Regions from separate parts of the Mesorhizobium sp. M1E.F.Ca.ET.063.01.1.1 genome, predicted to be linked through region 2. Evidence: predicted binding sites of a transcription regulator. Region 2 holds the regulator's gene; each other region holds the start of a gene.
The links. The regulator PhoB, encoded in region 2, activates phosphate uptake and scavenging genes when phosphate is short. The targets are predictions, from matches to a motif close to TGTCATNNANCTGTCAT.

Region 1 (8,757 bases), on a different contig from region 2:
CCGCTGCGGCAATCGAGGCTGCCTGGAACTCTACGCCAGCTTCAACCGGCCATTGGAGCAGATCGCGCGCGTGACGGGCCGGCGCGTCACGATGGACGACGTGATCCGCATGGCCGAGCAGGGGGATGTCGGAGCATTGCGCATGATCGAGGATACCGCCGAAATGGCGGGCCGCGGCCTGGGCATGATCGGATCCGTTCTGAACCCGCCCCTCATCATCATCGGAGGACGCATGGCGCTCGCCGGCGACATCCTGCTTACGCCGCTCATTGCAGCCTATGAACGGCACACCCTAATCAAGGCGCGGGACGTCGCCCCCGACAGGCGCACGCGAATAATCATCGGCAAGCACACCGAAAACGATGTGCTGCTTGGAGCCGTCGGCCTCGTCCTGAGCCATTACGGGCGACTTCAATAGCCATGGGGACCGGCAAGGACTGCGCCAGGGGAAGGATAGCACGAAGCATCGCGAGTTAAGCCTTACGCCGCGACAGCGCCCCCTTTAGAGCAATTCCAGGAAAAGTGTGTAACGGTCGGGCTCGGCGGCTTCGCCGTAGCCTTCCCTCCGGAATTGCGTAAAACAAATATTAGAGCAGTTCAGCGTTTCCGTGAAACGATGAACTGCTCTAGGGAAGCGCGCTTACTGCGCCGTCCAGCCGCCATCCATCGGCAAGGTCGTGCCGGTCATCTGCTTGGCGGCGTCCGAGCACAGGAAGAGCGTCAGCGCGGCGAGTTCCTCGACGGTGACGAATTCCTTGGTCGGCTGCGCGGCTAAAAGCACGTCGTGCTTGACCTGCTCCTCGGTCATGCCGCGCGCCTTCATCGTGTCGGGGATCTGCTTCTCGACCAGCGGCGTCCAGACATAGCCGGGGGCGATCGCGTTGACGGTGATGCCGTCCTGAGCGACTTCCAGCGCCACCGTCTTGGTCAGGCCGGCAATGCCGTGCTTGGCCGAAACATAGGCCGACTTGAACGGCGAGGCGACCAGCGCGTGCGCCGAGGCCGTGTTGATGATGCGGCCCCATTTGCGGCTCTTCATGCCGGGCAGCGCCGCCTTGATGGCATAGAAGGCGGCGAGCAGGTTGATGCGGATGATCGCCTCCCACTTGTCGTCGGGAAACTCGTCGATCGGCGCGACATGCTGGATGCCGGCATTGTTGACCAGGATGTCGAGGCTGCCGAACGCCTCTTCGGCCTCGTGGATCATGGCGGTGACCGCGGCGCCGTCCATCATGTTGGCGCCCGAATAGCGGCACTTGACGCCGAAATCCTTCTCGATGCCGGCCCGCTCCTGCTCGATGGCCGCGGCGTCGCCCAGGCCGTTGATGGTGACATTGGCGCCCTCGGCGGCAAAGGCGCGGGCGATTGCAAGCCCGATGCCGCTGGTCGAGCCGGTGACCAGCGCATTCTTCGAAGACAGGGAACCCATGAAAAATCTCGCTAGAGGTGGAGTGGACTTAGGGCACATAGTTTGTGCGCCGCAGCATGACAATGCCATGGCCATATGTCGTTGCGATTACAATGTTGTGATGCCGCCCGATAGCCATGAAGCTGGCGCCCGAGCACCATGACATGGCACTGTCATGGTGCCGTGCAACATACTCCCCCTGCGCGTCTCGCGTGTGTCATTCCTGAACCGACGGGTGAATAGCTTGGAAATCGACGATGTCGTTAAGCGCGCCTATGAGATGCCGCTCACCAATCCTTCGTTTCCGCCCGGTCCCTACCGTTTCTTCGACCGCGAATACATCATCATCACCTACCGCACGACACGCGAGGCGCTGGAAGCCGTCGTGCCGAAGCCGCTCGAGATCGATGAGCCGCTGGTCAAGTACGAGTTCATCCGCATGCCGGATTCGACCGGCTTCGGCGACTATACCGAGACCGGCCAGGTCATCCCCGTGCGCTATGGCGGGCAGCATGGCGGCTATGTCCACTCCATGTATCTCGACGACGACGCACCAATCGCCGGCGGCCGCGAGCTGTGGGGCTTCCCGAAAAAGCTCGCCAGCCCCAAGATCGTGCATGAGGGCGAAGTGGTGGTCGGCACGCTGCACTACGGCAGCGTGCTCTGCGCCACCGGCACCATGGGCTACAAGCACCGCGAGGCCGACCACGATTCCGTGCTCGCCTCGCTGGCGGCGCCCAACTTCCTGATCAAGATCATCCCGCATGTCGACGGAAGCCCGCGCATTTGCGAGCTGGTGCGCTACTACCTGACCGATGTGACGCTGAAGGAAGCCTGGACCGCGCCGGCCGCGCTCGACCTTCGGCCCCATGTCATGGCCGACGTGGCGAAGCTGCCGGTGCTCGAGGTCGTCTCGGCCGTTCATTTCACCGCTGATCTGACGCTCGGGCTCGGCGAAGTCGTCCACGACTATCTCGCCGACCGCAACCCGTCCGCCGCCAGCGCAATCCAGCCGGAGAAGGCTCGTGCTTGAACGGACCCGAAACAAGGCGGTCGCCGCCACCATCGAGGAAATAACGGCGCAGTATGACCGCATCGCCCTGGTCTTCCAGGGGGCGGCGCGCTCGGCGCCTATCAGGCCGGCGTCTATCAGGCGCTTTCCGATGCCGGCTGCGAGCCGACCTGGCTCTCCGGCGTTTCGATCGGCGCCATCAACGCCTCGATCATCGCCGGCAACGAGCCGAGCCGGCGCCTGCAGCGCCTGGAGCAGTTCTGGCAGACGATCTCCGGCCGCAAGATCTGGGCCTACACGCCCGAAGGCGACATCTATCGCGACATCCGCAACCGCACCTCGTCGTGGATGACGATGATGATGGGCCAGCCCGGCTTCTTCAAGCCGCGCAATCCCAATCCATGGTTCGAGCTGTCGGGTGCCGAGGGCGCCACCAGCTTCTACGACACCGCCGAGCTGAAGGACACGCTGGAGAGCCTGATCGACTTCGATGTGCTCAACGACGGCAGGAAGCGCTTGAGCGTCGGCGCGGTCAACGTCAGGACCGGCAACTTCGTCTATTTCGACACCGAGAAGGTCCGCATCGGGCCGGAGCACATCATGGCGAGCGGCGCGCTGCCGCCGGCCTTCCCCTCGGTCCGCATCGAGGGCGAGTATTATTGGGACGGCGGCATCGTCTCCAATACGCCGCTGCAATACCTGCTCGACCAGGAAGAGGATCGCTCCTCGCTGGTGTTCCAGGTCGATCTGTTCAGCGCCCGCGGCGCCCTGCCGCGCAGCATGGCCGACGTGCTGTCGCGCCACAAGGACATCATGTATTCGAGCCGCACGCGCCAGAACACCGACAATTTCCAGCGCATCCACGCGCTAAAGATGAAGCTGCTCGATGCGCTGAAGCGCGTTCCGCCAGATGAGCTCAGGGACGGCGAGAGGGAACTGATCGCCGACTATTCCGATGCCGGCGTGGTCAACATCGTTCACCTGATCTACCAGCACAAAGGCTATGAGGGCCACGCCAAGGACTACGAGTTCTCGGGCACCTCGATGCGCGAGCACTGGGAAATGGGCCTCGAGGACACCGAGCGCACGCTGCGCCACAAGCAGTGGCTGTTGCTGCCGACCAATGTCGAAGGCGTGGCTATCCACGACCTTCACCGCGAAGACCCGACGTAAGGTCCGGTAGGAAGACTCGACGGGTTGCTCCGCTAACAAGCACCCTCGTCGAGTTCCGTCACACCCCCCTCTGTCCTGCCGGACATCTCCCCCGCAAGGGGGGAGATCGGATGTTGCGCGGCTTTCGCCAATTGTCGGGGTCGAAAGAAGCGCGCGGCGCCCAAGCTGCCAATCTCCCCCTTGCGGGGGAGATGTCCGGCAGGACAGAGGGGGGTGCTGTCCCGCCAACGTTTCGAGGGTAGCTATCAAGCAAAAAAGAAAGGCAGCGCCTGGCCGGCGCTGCCTTTTCTTTTGAGTTCTTGCGGCTATCTCAGAACACCTGGCGGAAGACCACGAAGAGCACGAAGGCCAGCGCGATCGAGCGGGCAGTGTCAGCACCTAGGCGAGCAAAAGGTTGCGCACGGTCGCCCACTGCAGACCGGAGCCGTTCGCCGCCATCGTGCCAGCAACGCCCGACGACAGCACGTGGGTGGTCGACACTGGCAGGCCGAGACGGTCGGCCATGCCGATCGTAACCATCGCGACCAGCTCGGCGGCGGCGCCCTGGCCATAGGTCAGGTGGCTCTTGCCGATCTTCTCGCCGACGGTGACGACGATGCGCTTCCAACCGACCATGGTGCCGAGGCCGAGCGCCAGCGCCACGGCGATCTTGACCCAGAGCGGGATGAACTTCGTCGCGTTGTCGACCGCCTTATGGTAGTTCGTCACCGCCTGCAGGTCAGCGTCCTGCATCGGCAACAGCTTCTTCTTGTCGATCAGCTTCAGCGCTTCGCCGATCAGATAGATGTCGTTGCGGGCGTTGCTGACCAGGTCGGTCGGGACCTTGTCGACGGTCGCGTAGGGCTGCAGCCCGGCGGTCGTATTGTGGATGTAGGTCTGCAGCGCGGGCGTCGTCTGATCGCTCCAGGTCTTGGAGCGGACAGCCTCTTGAACCGCGGCCTTGGGGTCCGCGACAGTGACGCCCGGCTTGACGTATTTGCCCAGCGACTGCTCGACGGCGGCGGAAGCCGACTTGTAGGCCTCGAGGTAGTTGATGTCGGGGGTACGGTTAAGCGCATAGGCGGTCGGCACCACGCCGATCAGGATCAGCATAATCAGGCCCATGCCCTTCTGGCCGTCATTGGAGCCATGCGCGAAACTGACGCCGGTGCAGGTGAAGATGAGCAGCGCGCGGATCCACCACGGCGGCGGGGTTTTGCCTTTCGGCGCCTCATAGAGCGCCGGATTGCGCACAAGGATCTTCATCACATAGAGCAGAACGGCCGCCGCGAAAAAACCGACGAGAGGCGAGACCAGCAGGGACATGCCGACATTGGTCGCCTGTCCCCATTCGACGCCGCTGGTGGCGCTTCCGGCCGGCGCCATGAACTGGTTGGCGAGGCCGACGCCGATGATCGAGCCGACCATCGTGTGCGAGCTCGACGCCGGCAGGCCGAGGAACCAGGTGCCCAGATTCTACAGGATCGCCGCGACCAGCAAGGCGAACACCATGGCGAAGCCGGAGGACGAGCCGACCTGCAGGATGAGCTCGACCGGCAGCAGCGACAGGATGCCGAAGGCGACCGCGCCGCTCGAGGTCAAGACGCCGAGGAAATTGAAGACACCCGACCACATGACGGCGAATTCCGCCGGGAGCGATCGGGTGTAGATGACCGTCGCCACCGCATTGGCGGTATCGTGGAAGCCGTTGACGAATTCGAAGCCGAGCGCGATCAGCAGGGCGATGCCGAGCAGGATCCAGGGCACTGTCTTGGCGACTGCCAAGTCCTGGCTCAGTGCATAGCCGACATAGATGATGCCGGCCAGAACCAGCACGCCGAAGGCAGGCAGGAACCACTTCGCGCCGCTCGATTGTTCCAACGGGTGATCCGGTCTCGGAATCCCCGCCTCACTGGAAACCACGTCCACCATCGTCCCACTCCTTTTGCATTGCAGCAAAGAACCGGGAGAACGCTATGTCTCCAGGATGAAGCTGGTGTGACGCCCTGCAACCTATGCGGCTATCTTGAGCAGCGAGGAAACCAGGAGCTTGTGCTCCTCCGGCGAGAGCACGTCGGAATCGAAAAGGTTCATGCTGCGCAGTCCCTCGATGGCGAGGAAGCAGACCAGCAGCGAGCCGAGGTCGTCGGTCTCGTCTTTCAGCCGTTCGAAGAGCTGCCGCTTGAACGCCTTTATCGGCGTCAGGAAATCCGGATCCTCCGCGATCGCGGAGAACATCCAGGAAGCCGATGGTTTCGGCTTCTCGCAATCATCGGCCGAAAGCCGTATGTAGGCCGCGAGCACGCTTTCATCGCTGGCCTCGGCCGTGCGTTCCTCGAGCGCCTCTTCGAAAGCATTGAGGTAATTTTCCACCAGCCCCTGCATCAGCTTGGCCTTGGTCGGAAAATTATAGAGCAGTCCGCCCTTCGACACGCCGGCCCGGCTGGCGACGGCGTCGAGCGACAGGCTTCCGGGACCCGCCTCGCGCGCCACGTCGGCGGCCGCTGCAAGTATCCTGTCGCGCGAATTTGCCCTGCGAGCTTTCATCACGCCTCCCCCTTACATTAGCTTATGCGGAATTGACAAGACCGTCCAGACGGTACAGTAAGACGCCGAAAATTGAAATCGGGACCCGTCGCCAGTATGTGTCCTGGCATCGACCGTTATGCCGGTTTCGGCTCGAGGGGACTTTTCCGTGAAGCGCTTTATCATCATCACCGTATTTCTGCTTCTGCTCGCTCTGGTGTGCGTCGGTATCGTCGGCTTCAACATCCTGCGCGACAACGGCATCAAGCAATTTTTCGCCACCATGAAGCCGCCGGCCGCGACCGTCTCGACCGTCGTCGCGAAACCCTCGAACTGGACGCCGGGCGTCGAGGCGATCGGCACCGTCAACGCCGTGCGCGGCGTCGACCTGACCGTCGAGACGGCAGGCATCGTCAAGGACATCCTGTTCCACGCCAACCAGAAGGTCGCGGCCGACGCCGTGCTCCTGCAGCTCGACGACGCCGTCGAGAAGGCCGATCTGGTGGCGCAGAAGGCGCAGGCCGCGTCCGACCAGGCGGCGCTGACCCGCGCGCTCGAATTGCAGCGGCGCGGCGTCGGGACCGACGCGACGCTCGATGCCGCGCGCGCGGCGGCGGACGCTTCGGCCGCGCAGGTGAACAAGCTGCAGGCCGTGCTCGACCAGAAGCAATTGTCCGCCCCCTTCAACGGCACCGTCGGCATTCCCAAGATCGACATCGGCCAGTATCTGGCCCCGGGCAACTCGGTTGTGACGCTGCAGGACCTGGATACGATGCGGGTCGACTTCACGGTGCCGGAACAGCAGCTGCGGCTGCTGAAGATCGGCCAGACGGTGCGGATCGGCGGCAGCGTGGCGGACATGCCCTTTGCCGGCTCCATTCGCGGCATCGATCCCAAGATCGACCCGGCGAGCCGCCTGGTATCGATCCGCGGCGAGGTCGCCAACCCGGAGGGCAAGCTGACGCCTGGCCAGTTCGTGCAGATCCGCGTCGAGCTGCCGGAGGAAAACAACGTCATCTCGGTGCCGCAGACGGCGGTGACGTCCAGCCTTTACGGCGACTTTGTTTTCGTTGTCGTGCCGGCAAAGCCTGCCGACGGTGGCGCTGCGGCGCCGGCCAAACCGGATGACCAGAAGACCGGCGGCATCGAAAGGCCGGCCAGCGACGCAACCAAACCGCAGGCCGATGCCTCGAAGCCTGCCTCCGACACGGCAAAGTCCGCCGACAACGCCGCAAAGCCCGCTGATAACGCTCAGAAGCCCGAAGCCGGGCAGCAGCCGGCGCTCGTTCTGTCGCAGGTGTTCATCAAGCTCGGCCGCCGCAACAACGGCATGGTCGAGATCGTCGAGGGCCTGAAGGCTGGCGATCAGGTCGTCACCGCCGGTCAGAACCGGCTCTTCAACGGCATGTCCGTTGCCGTCGACAACACCATCGATCCCAGCAAATCGGCGAACAAGCAGGTTCAGCAATGAGCTTTTCCGACATCTTCATTCGCCGGCCCGTCCTCTCGACGGTGCTGGCCTGCATGATCCTGCTCCTGGGCTTCCAGGCCATCTTCAACCTGTCGATCCGCCAGTATCCGAAGGTCGACGAGACGGCGATCACCATCACCACGGCCTATCCCGGCGCCAGCGCCGACCTGATCCAGGGCTTCATCTCCGCGCCGATCGCGCGCGCCGTCGCCTCGACCGAGAACATCGACTACGTGACCTCATCGAGCCGCCCGTCCTCCAGCACCGTGACCGTGCAGATGAAGCTCGGCTCCAATCCCGACGTGGCGCTGACCGAGGTGCTCTCCAAGGTCCAGGGCGTGCGCGGCACCCTGCCGGACGCCTCCAAGGATCCGGTGATCGTCAAGGGCACCGGCCAGCAGTTCGCGATGATGTATATCTCGATGCAGAATCCGAACATGACCAAGGAGCAGCTCACCGAGTATATCGAGCGCGTCATCCGGCCTCGCATCTCGACGGTGGAAGGCGTCGCCGACGTTCAGATCTTCGGCGCCGAGGAATATTCCATGCGCGTCTGGATCGACCCGGTCAGGCTTGCCGCCCGCGGTGCCACCGCCGCCGACGTGCTGACTGCGATCAACAACTCCAACTTCCTGTCCGCGCCCGGCAACACTCAGAACGAGTATGTGGTCTCGTCGATCACGGTTCACTCGACCTTGCAGACGCCGGAAGCGTTCTCGCAGCTCCCGATCCGCTCGACGGACGGCCAGGTCGTGCGTCTGCGCGACGTCGCGCGCGTCGAGCTCGGCGCCGCAAGCACCGACACCAGGGTGAGCTTCAACGGCAAACCCGGCACCTTCCTCGCCATCTTCCCGACACCGGCGGCCAACCCGTTGACGACCGCGGCGGCGATCACCAAGCTCGTGCCGCAGATTCAGGAGACGCTGCCGAAAGGCATGACGATCGAGGTCGTCTACGACGCCACCGGGCAGATCAGCGCCTCGATCGAGGAGGTGTTCAAGACCATCGGCGAGGCGGTCGCCATCGTCATCGTGGTCATCCTGTTGTTCCTCGGATCGTTCCGATCGGTGATGATGCCGATCGTGACCATCCCGCTGTCGCTGATCGGCGTCTGCTTCATCCTGTTTTCGGTCGGTTACTCGATCAATCTCTTGTCGCTGCTTGCCATGGTGCTGGCGATCGGCCTCG
Region 2 (5,347 bases):
CTCATGTTGGCGAAAGGCAAGACGGCGACGGCCGCCCTGTCGGGCAATTCCAGCGATACCGGTCGACCGGCCGAAGAGGCTCTGACAGACTGCAAGTTTACGCGATAGCAGTATATCGGCTCGGCTATATTCTTCACCCGCTGGCCGCCCATGGGTTCGAACTCAAACGCCAGCTTCTTCTCGACCTCCTTGGACACCTTCTCTGAAACGCAGACGCCGCCGGGATCAGCGAGCTGCTGCAGGCGAGCGGCGACATTGACACCCTCGCCGTAGCGATCGTCCCCTTCGACGATCACTTCTCCCAGATTGATCCCGAGGCGGACCTCGAAGCGCTCGCTTTCGGGGACACTTGCGTTGCGCTCCACCATGCCGCGTTGAAGGGTTACCGCGCACTCGACAGCATCGACTGCACTGCCGAATTCAGCCAGCAAACCGTCGCCCATCAGTTTGAAGATGCGCCCGTGATGCTTGCTGATCTCCGGCTGGAACAGCTCCTTACGGCTGGCCCTAAGCCGCTCGAAGGTCCCTCCCTCGTCCGCCTCCATCAGGGCCGAGTAAGCTACGACGTCGGCGGCAAGAATGGCCGCAAGCTTGCGTTCCATAGCACCACGGTGTGTGCTTCATGGCCAAGGGTGTCGCGCCAAATGCGCTCCACTCCGGCGATGCGATCACCGAACTCTAGCACGGCTGGAGCTTCCGGGCTAATCCGCAGTCCGCTTGAATGACCACTTAGGGTCAACGGCTGACCTTTGATCGGCGCCGCCAAGTTCACGCCCCGCCAGCGCCGCCAAGTCAACCCCCAGAACCGTCTGGTCCAGTCCACGGATGATCTTGGCCAATTCCATGCATTCGTCCTGCCGCACCTTGTTCTTCCGCCAGGCCATGCAGATCATGCGCTGCGGCATCGGCTCCCTGGAATGGCACGATCCTCAAGTCCGGCATGACGCTGGCGGCGCTTGCCGCCATTTCCGGAACCAGCGTCACGCCCAGCCCATGCGCCACCATCTGCAAAAGGATCGTCAGGCTGGTCGCGCCGTAGCTTGCCATCGCCACCGGCCGCACGCTGCCGCAGACCGCCAGCGCCTGCTCGCGCAGGCAGTGGCCTTCCTCGAGAAGCATCAGCCGCTCCAGCGCCGGGCTTTCCGGCGGCACCGGCGGCGAGGCGAAGGCTGGATCGCCGGCCGATGACGGTGACCGACAAGCCGCAGAAGTTCTTGATGCGCCAGGCGATGGTCGAAGAACTGGGGCTGGTGGCGCAGAAGACGGCGTGACGGGGTGTCTGCTTAGCGCAGCGCCATAGGCAGTCATTGAAACGATCAAAGCCGACGCCGGAGGCGACTTGCGTTTCAAAGGCTCTGCTCTGGCTCGGCGATCCTTGTCGGGTGGCCAGTCAATTGCAGATCAACACGAGCTTGCCCTTGACACCTCCCTGACCGAGCAGCTCCTGGGCGCGACGAGCCTCAATCAATGGCATCCGGTCGGCCACCATCGGCTTGATCTTCCCGTCGCGAAGCAGATCGAGCAAGACGCCGAGATCTTCGCGGAACCAAGCGAGCTTCCACCGTTTCAGATATTGTATGCTGTAGGGGAGTATGCGTCGTCGGCCTGGTGAAACGAAAGCGCGGACCGCGTACCACGCAGGTCGCAATATCCCGCGAAGACGGTAACGCAAGCCCCCTGCCAGTTGGCCCTTCTGCAGAAATGAAGTGAAGCCATAGGCTATGACGCGGCCACCAGGCCTCAGAGTACGAAACGAACGCCAGACATTGGCTTCGCCGACCCCATCGAAGACGACATCCACGCCGTCGTTTGTCAGACGATGAATCTCTTCGACAAAGTCAACTCGCTCGTAGTCGATCGGCGTGGCCCCGAGATCGGATACGATCTGATGGGCTGCAAGAGATGCAGTCCCATACATCTCCAGACCTGCCAGGCGGCCAAGTTGCAGCAGAGCCGTGCCGACTCCGCCGGCGGCGCCATGAATGAGGACCCGTTGACCCGGAGAGGCATGCCCAAGGCGATGCATCATCTGATAGGCCGTAACGTAGTTCAGCACGAGGCTGACTGCCTCGGCGGGATCGACACCAGTTGGAACCAGAGTGAGTTCATCTGCCGGCAGGCAAATGAACTGGGCGTAACCACCATGAATGGGAAGCGCCGCAACCATTTTACCAATCATGGCATGGGACACTCCCTCTCCGGCCTCATCGACGATGCCGACAATGTCCCATCCTGGCGTGAATGGCAGGGTCGTTTTCTCGGGATGAATCCCCTCCCGCATCAATAGCTCTGCGAAGGAGACGCCGGCGGCGATTGTTTGCACACGCAGTTCACCTGATGCCGGATGGGGCGCGTCCTCCTCCACGATCTCCAGAACTTCAGGTCCGCCATGGTGGCGAACAACGACGCGCAGAGACTTCATGGCAACCTCGGTCCAAATTGGACTCCTCCACTGAGGCAAACTCTAGTGGAAAGGTAGCGCGCGCTGGGATGGAGCGACTTGCTCCAGATCAACCCCACGAGAAGATCGGTCGCCACCCAACAAACAACTGCTCATTTGAGCAGAATGACATTGGGACGCAGCCGCGACAGCAGTTGGAATGGCCTCACATCAGCTGCCGTTGGGGGTGAGCGGAAACGAACGACAGGTTTGGGTCAGAAGCCGACATTGCCTGTGGCCCCTTCGCGGCCATCGGCAACCGCCTGCTATTGAGTTCTGCCCCTGAAACATGATTTCGATCCATCGGGAGGGCGGGACTCCAGAGCAATTCCAGGAAAAGTGTGAAGCGCGGTTTCCGTCCGCAATTGCGTGAAAACAAAGAGATGGAGTGGCTCGCCGTTTCCGTGAAACGGTGAACCGCCCTAGTCTTCCCTGATCGCGTAGCCCGCACCGCGGATGGTGCGGATGACGTCGGGCATGCGGCCATTGTTGACCGCCTTGCGCAGGCGTCCGACATGCACGTCCACCGTGCGCTCGTCGATATAGATCGTCTCGCCCCAGACATTGTCGAGCAGCTGGCTGCGCGAGAACACGCGGCCGGGATGCCGCATCATGAATTCGAGCAGCCGGAACTCGGTCGGGCCGAGCCTGATCTCGCTCTTCTTGCGGTAGACGCGGTGCGATTCACGGTCGAGCACGATGTCGCCGACCTTGAGCACGCTGGACAGCACCTCCGGCTTGGCGCGGCGCAGCAGCGCCTTGATCCTGGCCATGAATTCCGGCGTCGAGAACGGCTTGACCAGATAATCGTCGGCGCCCGTCGAGAGGCCGCGCACTCTGTCGCTCTCCTCGCCGCGCGCGGTCAGCATGATGATCGGCAGCCGTTCGGTCTCTGGCCGCATCCTCAGGCGCCGGCAGAGCTCGATGCCGGAAACCGCCGGCACCATCCAGTCGAGCACGAGCAGGTCGGGCACGTTTTCCTGCAGGCGGATCTCGGCCTCGTCGCCGCGTGTCACCACCTCGACCTGATAGCCTTCGGATTCGAGGTTGTAGCGGAGCAGCACCCCCAGCGGCTCCTCGTCCTCCACCACCATGATGCGTGGCGCGATCATTCAGCAGGTACCTTCGTTGTCAGGCCGCCGGCGCCGGCATCGCCGTCTCGTCCTGCTTCGGACGGTTCGCGGGCAATTGCGTGCCGGTCAGCACATAGTAGGCGTTCTCGGCGATGTTGGTCACATGGTCGCCGATGCGCTCAAGATTCTTGGCGCAGAACAATAAATGCGTGCAGGCCGTGATGTTGCGCGGATCCTCCATCATGTAGGTCAGGAGCTCGCGGAAGACGGAGGTGTATTTGACGTCGACGCGCTCGTCGTCGTTCCTGAGCTTGGCAAGCGCCGTGGCGTCGCCCGCGGTGTACTCCTCGATCACGCCCTGGACCTGGATCAGCACCAGCTGCGCCATCGAGTCGATGGAGTGCGACAGGTCGCGCGGCGCGGCGCTGATGCCGACCGAGCCGACGCGCTTGGCGATGTTCTTGGCGAGGTCGCCGATGCGCTCGAGGTCGCCGGCCATGCGGATCGCGCCGACCACGCTGCGCAGGTCGTCGGCCATGGGTTGCCGTTTGGCGATGAGCGTGATGGCGCGGTCGTCGAGCTCGCGCTGGCGCGCATCCATGATGGCGTCGTCGGAGACGACGCGCTGCGCCATCGCGTTGTCGGAATTGAGCAGAGCCTTGGTCGAAGCGCCGACCATGGAGCCGGCGAGATCGCCCATGTCGATGATGAGCTGGCTGATCTGCCTCAGATCCTCGTCGAAGGAAGCGACGGTGTGTTCGGCCATGATGGTATCCTCGTATGAACTCAGCCGAAGCGGCCGGTGATGTAGTCCTGCGTGCGCTTCTCGCGGGGCGAGGTGAAGATCTTCTCGGTCCGGTCGAACTCGACCAGCTCGCCGAGATACATGAACGCCGTCTGCCGCGACACGCGCGCCGCCTGCTGCATGTTGTGGGTGACGATCACGATCGTGTAGTCGGCCTGCAATTCGTCGATCAGTTCCTCGATCTTGGCCGTCGACAGCGGATCGAGCGCCGAGCACGGTTCGTCTAGCAGGATGACTTCCGGCTTCACCGCCACAGTGCGGGCGATGCAAAGCCGCTGCTGCTGACCGCCGGAAAGGCTCTGGCCGCTGGCGTTGAGCTTGTCCTTGACCTCGCTCCACAGCGCCGCGCGCTTCAGTGCCTGCTCGACGCGGTTGTCCATCTCGGTCTTGCTGATCTTCTCATACAGCCTGACGCCGAAGGCGATGTTCTCGTAAATCGACATCGGGAACGGCGTCGGCTTCTGGAACACCATGCCGATCTTGGTCCTGAGCAGGTTGAGGTCCTGCGAACGGTCGAGGATGTTCTTGCCGTCGAGCAGCACCTGGCCTTCGGCGTTCTGCTTCGGATAGAGCTCGTAGATGCGGTTCAGCACGCGCAGCAGCGTCGACTTCCCGCAACCCGACGGGCCGATGAAGGCGGTGACGCTGCGTTCGGGCAAGGACAGGTTGATGTCCTTCAGCGCCTTCGACTGGCCATAGTAGAAGTTGAGGTTCTTGACCTCGATCTTGGCCTTCTCGACGACGGTGTCGGCTACGTTCAGGTCGGTGGACAACATCGGTTTCATCTGTCCTCTCTGCGTCCGGTAAGGCTGCGGGCGAAGATGCTCAGCCCGAGAACCGTCAGGGTGATTATGAGTGCGCCCGTCCAGGCCAGTTGCTGCCACTCCTCATAGGGGCTCAGCGCGAACTGGAAGATGGTCACCGGCAGGCTGGCCATCGGCGCATTGAGATTGCTCGACCAGAACTGGTTGTTGAGCGCGGTGAAGAGCAGCGGCGCCGTCTCGCCGGAAATGCGGGCGATCGCCAGCA
Region 3 (5,291 bases), on a different contig from region 2:
GATGCCTTCATCCTGCAGCGTCTGCAGCCGCTCGGCGAGCGTGCGCGAAGAGATGCCCTCGTCCGACTGCAGGAATTCGCGAAAATGTTTTTTCCCGGCAAAGACCAGGTCGCGGACGATGAGCAGCGTCCAGCGGTCGCCGAGCAGTTCGAGCGAGAGGCTGATCGGACAGCCGGACCTATCCCGGGTCGACATGGCTACGGTTCCGTTTTTAAATCACTTTACAATTGACATCATTCATTGAGCGGGTCAATACTTCCAAAAGTAAACCGTTTTCAGAAACACGAGTAGGACCGCCCAATGAAGAAGCTCATCCTGCAGATGCAGATGTCGGTCGACGGCTTCGTCGGAGCTGATCAGGACCATCGCTGGCAGCTTTGGGAATGGGGCGACGACAGAGACTGGGACGACGAACTCAGGCAGGACTTCAACGCTGTGTTCGAGAACGTTGACACCATTCTGCTCAGCCGCAAGATGGCCGAGGAGGGCTACCTGAACCACTGGGGCAATGCGGCGCGGAAGTTCCCACAGGATCGTTTCTATGCCTTCGCCAAGCGTATCGTCGAAGCGCGCAAGGTCGTGCTGAGCGACAGGCTGAAGGTCTCGCGATGGGAGCGCACGAGTATTGCCAGCGGTGACTTGCCGCGCGAGGTCAGTGCGTTGAAGGCGGGCGAGGGCGGCGATATCGCCGTCTTCGGCGGCGCCGGCTTCGCCTCGGCGCTGATCGCCGCCGGCCTGATCGACGAGTTCCAGCTCTTCATCAACCCGGCGGTGCTGGGCAGCGGCCGCCGTATCTTCGACCAGGCCGGCTTCGCCAGGCTGACGCTGATCGGCTCGAAAGCCTATGCCTGCGGCATGGTGGTGAACCGCTACGCGCCGGCCGGGTGAGGGACCTGGATCACTCCGGCAGAAGGCCGTCTCAACCGCTTGTTCGCTGCGCTTTTCCCGGAGGAAAGGGGAACCGCCCGTGGTCCGCCTTACTGGCCTTGACGAGACCCCAGTACATTGATTTCCCGGTATCCCGCCTCATCGTTGGCCACGGCCGCGAGCTGCAGGGCTTCATGCGATGTCAGGCCAATGAGCACGCGGCCACCAAATTCGGCGGGCTCCTCACTAGCCGTATCAAACACCGTCCAGCGGTCGGTCGGGTCCTGTAAAGCGACGAATCTCATCCGAGACTCCATCCATGAAGGACTTCTAATATAGAAGGTGTTTCATGGCGGTCCTGTGATCTAGCCCACATACGCTTTTGTCCGATTCGATACCGGACGGCAAATCCGCGCCGTGCGCTCGGGCAACACAAGAGGCCTCGCCGCCGTCACCGCCCCGCCGCCTGGTCGGCGTCGGTCAACGTGCCGAGGAAGGCGACGATGTCGTCGATCTCGGCGTCGGTCAGCGCCGGCCTGTCGCCCGGCTTCCTGCCATTGAAGGGCGGGTCGGTGTTGAGGTTTCCCCAGCAAACCTTTGGCAGGTCGTCGAATTTATGAACCTTGCCGTCGGCATTCTTCGGATACCAGCGGCCGGGATCTGTGTCGCGGCTGGCGTAGAAGGCGACTGCTTCGCGCAGCGTGTGGAAATAACCGTTGTGGAAAAAGCTTTTGCGCAGCGCGACGTTGCGCAGCGTCGGTGTCTTGAACAGGCCGCAATATTCCACCCGGCCCTTGAAATCGGTGCGCAGTGGGCCACACAGGCCAAGGTCGAAATAGTTGGGATCGGCATTGGCGGCGATAGCCGGGTTGCGCGGCACGGCGATCGCGATCAGGCCGTAATCGGTGAATTGCGGCGGCTTGCCGTCGTTTGCCGGTTCACCTAGATGGCAGCTCGCGCAATTGCCCTTGGCCTCGTCTTCGAACAGCGCGCGGCCGTGCAGCTCCTGCGCGGTAAGCTGCGCCTTACCAGCGAGGAAGGCGTCGTAGCGGCTGGAATAGGGATAGAAGTCGGCGCTGCTCTGCTCGAAGGTGCCGAGCGCCTCGACCGCGGCGTCGAATGCGTCCTGGGGATGATCCAGCACATCGGCGCCAAACGCCGCTTTGAAGGCATCGGCATAAGCCGCCTTGCGCAAGGCTGCGACTATGGCGGCTTCATCTTTGTTGCCCATCTCGAAGGGCGAGAGCAGCGGGATCCTCGCCTGGTCCTTGCCATGGTCGGCGCGTCCGTCCCAGGTCAGCCCGCCGGTCGGCCCGTTGTCGACGCTCTCGTCGCCCTCGTCCTCGGAATCGTAGAAATGCTCGGTGAAGGCGGGCGCCGCCTGCAGGTAGCGCAGCGACGGCACTGCGCGTAGGCCGGGCCGGTCGAGGTTCGGCCCGCCCATTTCGACCGGCGCGGCGGAAGCTGGCCCGAAGGCATGGTTGGGGTCATGGCATGACGAGCAGGCCTGCCTGCCCGAGGCCGACAGCGACGGATCGAAAAACATCTGCCGCCCGAGCGCCGTCAGCGCCGCGGCGCGCGCAAAGGCTTCCTGACGTGACATCGCGCCGGGATTTACGCCCGCCGGCAGGCCATAGGCGGGCCAGAGGATAGCGAGGGCGGCGAGCGTGGCGGATTTCCATCGTGGCATGAGGGCGATCCAGTTTGCCTTTTTGCGTAGGGGTGCTTTGCTACGGATTGATGACCGGCAAAACGAATTGCCAAGCTGGAACACCCCTCATCCGTCCGCTTCGCGGACACCTTCTCCCACAAGGGGAGAAGGGGAAGTCCGCGCCTACCTCGCCGCCAATCGCCAACGTTGGTGGTTGGCAGAGGCGCTCGAGACAGCGCCCCTTCTCCCCTTGTGGGAGAAGGTGGATCGGCGCGATAGCGCCGAGACGGATGAGGGGTGTTCCAGCTTGGCGCTATCCAATGAACCTGTCACAAAGCTGACAAGCGCCCGCCCTAGCGTCGCCCGGTTCCTCCAGCCATTCCCCAGCCACGAGGCATCTCCCATGATCCGGTCCTTTCTCTCCCTTTGCCTCGCCTCCACGGCGCTTGCATCGTTCGCTTCCGTCGCCCATGCCGCTCCTCCCGGCTACGACAAGATCGACACTGTCGTGGTGATCTACGCCGAGAACCGCAGCTTCGATAATCTCTATGGCGATTTCCCCGGCGCCAACGGCCTGGCCAATGTCTCGGCCGAGCAGGCCCGTCAGCTCGACCGCGACGGCAAGCCGCTCACCGAACTGCCGCCGGCCTGGGGCGGGCTGACCGGCAAGGGCGTGACGCCGGCCGTCACCGAGGCGCAGACGGCGCATCTCGCCAACGCGGCCTTCGCGATCGACGACCCCAAAGGCTTCAACGAGAATGCCGGGGTGATCACTCGCGACCTCTGGCACCGCTTCTACCAGGAGCAGATGCAGATCGACGAAGGCCGGAACGACAAGTTCGTCGCCTGGGCCGATTCCGGCGCGATGGTGATGGGTCACTATGACGGCTCGGTGCTGCCGATGTGGGATATCGCCAAGAAATACGTGCTCGCCGACAATTTCTTCCAGGCCGCCTTCGGCGGCTCCTTCCTCAACCACATCATGCTCGCCTGCGCCTGCGCGCCGTTCTACCCGCATGCCGACACCAGCCCGGTGAAGGGCCAGATAGCTGTTGTCGAGCCGGACGGCGTGACGCTGAAGGTGGCCGAAGATTCGCCGGCCTCGGCGCTCGCCGGCGCGCCGAAATTCGTCAATGACGGCGCGATCACGCCGGACTTCTACGCCGTCAACACCATGCAGCCGCCTTACCAGCCGAGCGCCAACAAGCCGGCAGAGGGCGGCGACAAGGCGCTGGCCGATCCGGCGCAGCCGACCACGCTGCCGCCGCAGCACGACATCACCATCGGGGATCTGCTTTCGCTGAAGAGCGTGAGTTGGGCCTGGTACGCCGGTGCCTGGCAGGCGACGCTCGACGGCAAGAACGCGACGGCGCTGCCGAACTTCCAGTTTCACCACCAGCCCTTCAACTATTTCGCGGCCTATGCGCCGGGCACGGCCGCGCGGGCCGAACATATCAAGGACGGCGGCCTCGATGGCACCGAGTTCATCAAGGCGATCGACGACGGCAAGCTGCCGGCCGTCACCTTCTACAAGCCGCAGGGCAATTTGAACGAGCATGGCGGCTACGCCGACGTGACCTCCGGCGACAAGCACCTTGCCGATATCGTCGCGCATCTGGAGAAGAGCCCGCAATGGGCGCATATGCTGGTCGTCGTCACCTATGACGAGAATGGCGGCTTCTGGGACCATGTCGCGCCGCCCAAGGCCGATCGTTGGGGCCCGGGCAACCGCGTCCCGGCCCTCATCATCTCGCCCTATGCCAAGATGGGCACGGTCGACCACACGCAGTATGATACTACCTCGATCCTGCGCTTCATCACCGCCCGCTACGACCTGCCGGTGCTGCCCGGCCTCATCGCCCGCGACAAGGCGCTGCGCAACAACGACCAGCCGCCGATGGGCGATCTGACGGCGGCGCTCGATCTGACGAAGTAGCGCGTCTGGGTTGAGTTTCCTCGCCCCCACGAAGTGGGGAGAGGTGGCTCGGCGAAGCCGAGACGGAGAGGGGGAGCGCCCTACGAAGGCCCCCGCTCCGGCCGCTTCGCGGCCACCTCTCCCCTGCTTTCGCGGGCGAGGAAATGGCCTTCCGCGATTGCCCTGACGAATTCCCGTCCGCTATTGATGGCTCTTCAGCCAGATCGGACGAAGGACATTCGATGAGCGAGCTAAAAATCAGAACTCGTGCGACCGGTGCACTCGCCATCCTGCCGCCGGGCGGCCTGCCGGCGGTGACGACGCCGACCGGTGGCACTGTCGACGTGGTGACCTCGGTCAGTGCGCCGGGCTTCAACCCGCTCGACCTGCTCTATGCTTCCTTGGCTGCCTGCATGGTGCTGAGCGCGCGCATCGCGGCGAACCGCCTCGGCGTCGCCGACCGGCTTGGCGAGGTGAGGGCGGATGTCAGCGGCGAGAAGGCGAAGGACGAGCCCTCGCGGGTCGTCACATTCACCATCCAGCTGGAGATCTCCGGCGATCTCGACGCGGCCACCAAGCAGCGCATCGTCGAGGATGCCGAGACGATCTGCACCGTCTCCAACACACTGCGCGGCGCGCCCGCGCTTAACGCGATGCTGGGGTGAGGGGCACCCAGTGGCGCATCTTTCCCCGATCGACTACGCGACCGCCTCTGAAGAAATCCGCGCCGAGCATGACCGGGAGCTCGCGCTGCGCGGCCGCATGACCAACATGAAGCGCATCCTGCTGCACTCGCCGGCAGCCCACCGCATCTACGCCGAGTGGTTCACGCTGCGCGATCTCTTGCGGCCCACGCTC

Region 1: a site for PhoB is predicted at 1,569-1,585, ahead of EOA29_RS14155 (acetoacetate decarboxylase). Genes of this name have one in related genera too.
Region 3: a site for PhoB is predicted at 2,846-2,862, ahead of EOA29_RS22745 (acid phosphatase). Genes of this name have one in related genera too.

What each region holds. Positions count from the first base shown of each region.
Region 1 is NZ_RZSC01000161.1:1,127-9,883, reverse strand. It holds partial or broken gene EOA29_RS14165 (ROK family protein) at 1-418, shown strand, start outside; gene EOA29_RS14160 (3-hydroxybutyrate dehydrogenase) at 641-1,429, opposite strand; gene EOA29_RS14155 (acetoacetate decarboxylase) at 1,653-2,441, shown strand; partial or broken gene EOA29_RS14150 (patatin-like phospholipase family protein) at 2,434-3,593, shown strand; partial or broken gene EOA29_RS14140 (inorganic phosphate transporter) at 3,904-5,504, opposite strand; gene EOA29_RS14135 (TetR family transcriptional regulator) at 5,586-6,119, opposite strand; gene EOA29_RS14130 (efflux RND transporter periplasmic adaptor subunit) at 6,268-7,569, shown strand; partial or broken gene EOA29_RS14125 (efflux RND transporter permease subunit) at 7,566-8,757, shown strand, end outside.
Region 2 is NZ_RZSC01000362.1:153-5,499, reverse strand. It holds partial or broken gene EOA29_RS22510 (adenylate/guanylate cyclase domain-containing protein) at 1-602, opposite strand, end outside; partial or broken gene EOA29_RS22505 (LysR substrate-binding domain-containing protein) at 801-1,182, opposite strand; gene EOA29_RS22500 (medium chain dehydrogenase/reductase family protein) at 1,391-2,422, opposite strand; gene phoB (phosphate regulon transcriptional regulator PhoB) at 2,863-3,552, opposite strand; gene phoU (phosphate signaling complex protein PhoU) at 3,572-4,279, opposite strand; gene pstB (phosphate ABC transporter ATP-binding protein PstB) at 4,300-5,103, opposite strand; partial or broken gene EOA29_RS22480 (ABC transporter permease subunit) at 5,100-5,347, opposite strand, start outside.
Region 3 is NZ_RZSC01000369.1:217-5,507, reverse strand. It holds gene EOA29_RS22765 (helix-turn-helix domain-containing protein) at 1-195, opposite strand, end outside; gene EOA29_RS22760 (dihydrofolate reductase family protein) at 301-888, shown strand; gene EOA29_RS22755 (hypothetical protein) at 978-1,172, opposite strand; gene EOA29_RS22750 (cytochrome c peroxidase) at 1,319-2,557, opposite strand; gene EOA29_RS22745 (acid phosphatase) at 2,922-4,454, shown strand; gene EOA29_RS22740 (OsmC family protein) at 4,676-5,098, shown strand; partial or broken gene EOA29_RS22735 (hypothetical protein) at 5,109-5,291, shown strand, end outside.